DNA from 2 places in the Mesorhizobium sp. WSM4821 genome. Region 1 is predicted to be linked to the other one. Evidence: predicted binding sites of a transcription regulator. Region 1 holds the regulator's gene; the other holds the start of a gene.

What was found. Region 1 encodes LexA, which represses DNA repair genes until DNA is damaged. Its sites were predicted from a motif close to TGTTCNNNNTGTGTTCNG; they were not measured.
Region 2: the regulator LexA is predicted to act here: its motif matches at 2,175-2,192, upstream of AC0NID_RS26140 (ATP-dependent helicase).

The regions. Positions count from the first base shown of each region.
Region 1 covers NZ_CM148371.1:4,469,177-4,472,583, forward strand. Annotated here, with positions in the region: partial or broken gene AC0NID_RS21660 (ComEC/Rec2 family competence protein) at 1-928, shown strand, start outside; gene lexA (transcriptional repressor LexA) at 922-1,659, opposite strand; gene AC0NID_RS21670 (molybdopterin molybdotransferase MoeA) at 1,765-2,970, opposite strand; gene moaC (cyclic pyranopterin monophosphate synthase MoaC) at 2,970-3,407, opposite strand, start outside.
Region 2 covers NZ_CM148371.1:5,358,024-5,361,430, reverse strand. Annotated here, with positions in the region: gene AC0NID_RS26140 (ATP-dependent helicase) at 79-2,160, opposite strand; gene AC0NID_RS26135 (hypothetical protein) at 2,261-2,431, opposite strand; gene AC0NID_RS26130 (hypothetical protein) at 2,568-2,741, shown strand; gene AC0NID_RS26125 (ABC-F family ATP-binding cassette domain-containing protein) at 3,097-3,407, shown strand, end outside.

The DNA.
Region 1 (3,407 bases):
CATTTCCAGCGGGTCTCGCCACTCAGCCTGTTCGCCAATCTGGCGATCATGCCGATCGTCTCGCTGGTGGTCATGCCTTTCGCCCGTGCTCAGCGCTCTGGCTATGCCGTTCGGTGCCGACGGGCCTTTCCTCTATGTGATGGGCAAGGGCCTGACAGCGATGATCGTCGTGTCCGGATGGATTTCGGAGCGCTCGCCCATCGACGCGGTCGGGCTGATCTCGATGCAGTCGGTCCTGCTGGCGACGATCGCACTTGTCATCGCAACCATGGCGACGACCTGGCTGCGGATTGCGGCGCTGCCTTTCGCGCTTGCCGGCCTGCTGACGATTTCCGACACACCCACGCCCGACGTGCTGATCTCGGAGAATGCGCGGCTGGTCGCTCTACCAATCGGCGGCGGTGAGTTTGCCGTGAACCGGGCGCGTCCGAACGAATTTACCATCGACAACTGGAAACACGCCCTGAAGGCCGAGACGATCATCATGCCGGAGACGTTCGCCAAAACAGATATGCAGTTCAACATCACCGATCCGGCGGACCTGCCGCCGGGCGCGCCATTCTACTGCTCTGCCGGTCTGTGCCTCGCCCGGCATCCGTCCGGCGCGATCGTCGCGCTCGCCGACGACCGCAAAACCGCGCGGCCAGCCTGTGCCTTTGCTGATCTGATCGTCATCGACGATGCTACAGCCTATTACAATCCCTGCCGCAATCCGCTGGTCCTCGTCGTGACCAAACGGCAACTCGCTCGCATGGGCAGTGCCGCCGTCTTCTTCGATCCGCAATCGGCGACGACGCGCGCAAAAATTCGTTTCGCCGTCGAAGAACCGTACCGGCCCTGGCATGTGCAGCGAAAGTTTTCTCGAGAGGCGAGGGGCCTGCCGCCATACCGCAAGGCCGAGAAACCCAAAAAAGCCGCCGCTCAGTAACGCCGGATCAATCCGACAAGCTTGCCTTGCACCTTGACCCGGTCCGGCCCGAAGATGCGCGTCTCATAGGCCGGATTGGCGGCTTCCAGGGCGATCGAGGCGCCTTTGCGGCGGAATCGCTTCAGCGTCGCTTCCTCTTCGTCGACCAATGCCACGATGATCTCTCCCGGGTTCGCCGTGTCGGCGTTGCGGATGATGACCGTGTCGCCGTCGAAAATGCCGGCCTCGATCATCGAATCGCCCTTGACCTCCAAAGCATAATGCTCGCCGCCCATGATCATGTCCGGCGGTACCGAGATCGAATGCGTCTGGTGCTGGATGGCATCGATCGGCACGCCGGCAGCGATGCGGCCCATCACCGGGATGGATACGGTGGCAACGACGTCGTCGTCATTTCCGGCCGCAGGCATGCGTGAAGGCGCCGGCTTGATCTGTCGTCCGAGATTGCCCTGCCCAAGGCTGCCTTGAATGACGCTTGGCGAGAATTTGCGCGCCGCATTGAGGCCGGGCGCGATCGAATCGGGCAGGCGCAGCACCTCAAGCGCGCGGGCGCGGTTGGGCAGGCGGCGAATGAAGCCGCGCTCCTCCAGCGCCGTGATCAGCCGATGTATTCCCGACTTGGAGGCGAGGTCGAGTGCCTCCTTCATCTCGTCGAAGGAAGGCGGAATGCCGCTTTCCTTCAGCCGTTCGTGGATGAACATTAGCAGTTCATGTTGTTTGCGTGTCAGCATCGCGAACCCCCGACAGAATCAGAAAAACAAACCCAGAACAAACACTATCTGTTCCAGTTGTGTTCTGCAACCGTTTAAAGTTTAATGAATGTGTTGACGTTTTGTTCAGCGTAGCATCAGCACGCTGCAGGCGGCGCCAGTCGCAGCTGGGGGAGCGAACGGCTCGCGCACGATCAGCCCGTTGGCTTCTGCCAGCATTCTAAGCATCGAGGAATCCTGGATGGCGAACGGTGTCGCCAGCAGCACGCCGGCTTCTTCCTTCACGACGGCGCGTACATAGTCCTGCCTGACGTCGTTGGCCGGCATCGCGGTCCCCAGCCGTGCCTCACGCATGTCCTGGCGGTAGGCGCGGCCGCCGAACCGCGCAAGCAGCGGCTTCAGGAAGAGCTGCGTGCAGACCAGGCTCGCCACCGGATTGCCGGGCAGGCCGATGCAGCGGATGTCGCCCAGCCGCCCGAACATCAGCGGCTTGCCGGGCCGCATGGCGATCTTCCAGAAATCGAGCGTCATGCCTTCGCCGGTCAGCACGTCATGGGCGAGGTCGTGATCGCCGACCGAGGCGCCGCCCAGCGTGACGATGACGTCGGCTCCTGCCTCGACCGCTTTTTTCACCAGCGCAGCGATCGCCTCCTTGCGGTCTGCGGCGATGCCGAGATCGAGGGCACGCGCGCCGACCGAGCGGGCCGCGGCGGCGACGCCATAGGCATTGGACGAGATGATCTGATCGGGGCCAAGGTCGCTGCCCGGCGGCAGCAATTCGTCGCCGGTGGCGATGATGGCGACCAGCGGCCGTTTCACCACGCTGACTTGCGGATGGTTGGCCGACGCGGCCAGCGACAAAGCCGCCGGATCGAGCAGGCGGCCTTTCTCCAGCAGAACGTCGCCCTTCGAGAAGTCGAGCCCGAGGCGGCGGATGTTGCGGCCTTCGACCGTCGATGCGGTCACTTCGATGTTGCCGCCGCCGAGGTCGCGGACATTTTCCTGGATGACGATCGTGTCTGCGCCCGCGGGAAGCGGCGCGCCGGTGAAGATGCGCACGGCCTGCTTCTCACCGACCGTCCCGGTGAAGCCGCGACCGGCCGGCGCCATGCCGATCACCGAAAGTCTTGCCGGCACGGACGCGACGTCCGCGGCCCGCGCGGCATAGCCGTCCATGGCGGATGCGTTGAAGGGCGGCTGAGTGCGGAGCGCCATGAGCGGCTCCGCCAGCACACGGTCGGCGGCGTCCATCAGGGTGACGCTTTCGGCTTGCGAGGGCGCAGCACCTTCAAGCAGGCGCTCGAGCGCTTCGGTGACCGGAAGCAACGCCATTATTGGCCTGCCCCTTGGGCGCCCACCTTGTAGTCGCCGGATTTGCCGCCGGTCTTTTCCACCAGCCTGATGCCGGAGATCACCATGGCCCGGTCGACCGCCTTGGCCATGTCGTAGATGGTCAGGCAAGCGACCGAGGCGGCGGTCAGCGCCTCCATCTCGACGCCGGTCTTGCCGGTGACGCGGGCCAGCGCCGTGACCTTCAGGCCAGGCAGCGTCGCGTCCGGTTCGATGTCGACCGATAGTTTGGTCAACAGAAGCGGATGGCAGAGCGGGATCAGCTCATGCGTCCTCTTGGCCGCCATGATGCCAGCGATGCGCGCCGTGCCCAGCACGTCGCCCTTCTTGGCATCGCCGTCGAGGATCATTTGGAGCGTCTCTGGCAGCATCGAGACAAAGCCCTCGGCGACCGCCGTGCGCGTCGTCTCTGCCTTGTT
Region 2 (3,407 bases), 890 kb from region 1:
GCGGCATCAGGTTCCATGCGCCGGGATTTGATTGTCGCCACCAAGTTCCGTGGCATGAGCGCCGTGCCGAAAAGGCGGCTATTTCCACATGTCGCGCATGCGGGCGCCGAGGTCGACGCGCACCTGCGGCTGGCGGCGCGGATCGTCCTTGGCCTGGACACTGGCCCACGCGGTTTGCTCGAAGGCGCCGAGGATCGAGGCCGGGATGAAGCGGCTGCGCGAGGCATAGACATGGCGGTCGCCGCGCGCCGCCTGGCCGTGGACGAAAAAGCGCTGCGGCATGACCAGGTGCAGGCCGTCCTTGGCCCGCGTCATCGCCACGTAGAGCAGGCGGCGCTCCTCGTCGATATCCTCTTTCGAGCCGACGCCGAGGTCGATCGGGATGCAGCCGTCGACGGTGTTGAGCACGAAGACGTTCTTCCATTCCTGGCCCTTGGCCGAATGGATGGTCGACAGGATCAGATAGTCCTCGTCGCGATGCGGCGGCCCGGCCTCATCGCTGGTCGCATCCGGCGGATCGAGCGTCAGCTCGGTGAGGAAACGCTCGCGCGAGGCATAGCCCGAGGCGATCTGTTCGAGTTGCAGAATATCGGCCCGGCGCGTCGTCGCGTCCTGATGAATGCGCTCGAGATGCGGCTCGTACCACAGCCTGACCTGTTCGAGATCAACAGGCCATTTTCCCGATCCGGCGCGAAGCTGCGAGAACAGCGAGACAAAATCCGGCCAGTCGTCGGCGGCGCGTTGCGGCGGTCGGTAGCGCACCAGTCCCATCGTTTCGTCGAGCGACGTCGACATGGTGTCGACAATCTGCGCAGCCGCCGAGGGGCCGATACCGGGCAAAAGCTGCAGCACGCGAAAACCGGAGACGCGGTCGCGCGGGTTTTCGGCGAAACGCAGCACCGCCAGCACATCCTTGACATGGGCGGCGTCGAGGAACTTAAGCCCGCCGAACTTGACGAACGGGATGTTGCGGCGCGTCAGCTCGATCTCGAGCGGCCCGCTGTGATGCGAGGCGCGGAACAGCACGGCCTGCGCCTTCAGCGCCGTGCCGGCCTCGCGCTCGGTCAGGATCGCCTGGCAGACATAGCTCGCCTGCTCGGCCTCGTCGCGGACGCTGACCAGCTTCGGCCTTTCGGCCGATTTGCGCTCCGACCAGAGGTTCTTGGTAAAGCGCTCGGAGGCCTCGCCAATCACCGCATTGGCGGCGGCCAGGACGGTCTCGGTCGAGCGATAGTTGCGTTCCAGCATGACGATCTCGGCCGGCCGCGCGAACTGTTTGGGGAAGTCGAGGATGTTGCGCACTTCCGCCGCGCGAAACGAATAGATCGACTGCGCGTCGTCGCCGACCACCGTCAGCCCGGATCCGTCCGGCTTGAGTGCCGTGAGGATCGAGGCCTGCAGCCGGTTGGTGTCCTGGTATTCGTCAACCAGCACATGGTCGAATCGCCCACCCAGATGCGCTGAGATCTCCGGCTCGCTCCCCATCTGCGCCCAGTAGAGCAGCAGATCGTCGTAATCGAGCACATTTTGCGCCTGCTTGGCCTCGACATATCGGGCGAACAGCGCCTTGAGCTGCTCGGCCCAGCCTGCGCACCAGGGAAACACCGAACCCAGAACCTCGCCGAGCGGTGCCTGCGCGTTGACGGCACGCGAATAGATCGCCAGGCAAGTGCCCTTGGTCGGAAACCGACCCTGCGTCTTAGAGAAGCCGAGTTCGTGCCTGATAAGGTTCATCAAATCGGCCGAATCCTCGCGGTCATGGATGGTAAAGGCCGGGTCAAGGCCGATCTCCAAGGCATAGTCGCGCAACAGCCTGGCGCCGATGCCGTGGAACGTCCCGGCCCAGCTCAGCGCGTCGGTGATGACGGAAGCGTCCCGGCCCAGCACCTCACCGGCGATGCGCTCGACGCGCTTGGCCATTTCCGCCGCGGCGCGCCGCGAAAACGTCATCAAAAGGATGCGCCTGGGATCAGCGCCCCTGACGATCAGATGTGCGACGCGATGCGCCAGCGTGCTGGTCTTGCCGGAGCCGGCGCCGGCGATCACCAGCAGCGGCCCGGCGACCTTGCCGTCGCCATGTTCGACGGCAAGGCACTGCTCGGCATTCAGCTTTGCGAGATAGGCAGGCCGGAGGGTCGAATCACGGGCAGCGAGGTTCATCGCCCATCAAGCATCGTTTCCGCTTTGTTCGCAACGGTTTCGACGGGAGAGGGCTACTGAAATATCCGACTACTAGCGCGCATCAGCCGATGAGCCCGACCTAGCGCTGCGGCTCTACGCCCATCGCCGCCGACTGCCGCCGCAGCGGCTTACGATCGTCCGGTGGCGGCAGCGGCAGTGGATCGAAGTCGTCGGGGACCTCGTCGATGATTTCCCTGGTTATGCGATAGGCCACGTAGACGGCGGCCCCGGCTATGAGCAGACGGATCATGATCTTCTCCAATCCAATTTGGTATGGAGGAACCGGAGAGGCCGCGTTTTGTTCCCCGCTCCCCAAAGGCCCGAGCGGGGCCTGAGCGTGCAACCAAATCGGCACCGCCTCGTTGCCCCGATGACAGGAGGTTGCGATGAACAAGCTCTCAATCTTGCTGGCTTTAGCCGCAGCCTTGGCTGTGGCGGCATGCGACAACAACATCCCGCCGACGAAGGCGCTTGGCTCGGCCGATCAAAACACGCAGGTGGACCCTGCGCCGAACTCGACGTCAGGCGGTGATCAATCCGACACGCCGCCGGCACAGTAAAGGAAAATGGCCGGCGCCGCTTGGGAGGAGAGCTTATAGCGCCGGCCAGGCGGGTATCAGGTCCGCCGCACACCTAGACATAGCTGAGTCTTCCCCCCGCGTCATGGTGCGATCGTGGAGGACGACTGACCTGCACGAGCAATCAACTTACAAATGCGCAATTTTCGCATGCGGGAAGTCGCTGCTCGGCAGGCGCGGTCATTGCGCCGTCGCGGCAAGGTTCCGACCCCATCCCGTAGGTGGTCCTCTCATCCGGCGCCGCCGGCGATCCGCCGCCGGCCATTTTCATGCCTTATCGGGCCAACCGGCGCTCAAGGTCTTGCGAAGCGTTGATGTCCCGTGCAAAAGCGCGACCATGCTGATCATCAACGACCTTTCGCTCCGCATGGCCGGGCGCCTGCTTCTCGACCATGCCTCGCTGACCTTGCCGGCCGGCAGCAAGGCCGGGCTTGTCGGCCGCAACGGTACCGGCAAGACCACCTTGTTCAAGGCGATCACCGGCGATCTCGCCTCCGAGACCGGCTCGATCAGTCTGCCCAAGAACACGCGCATCGGTCAGGTGGCGCAGGAGGCGCCCGGCACTGAGGAGCCGCTGATCGAGATCGTGCTCAAGGCCGATATTGAGCGGAATGCACTGCTCGAAGAGGAAAAGACCGCGACCGATCC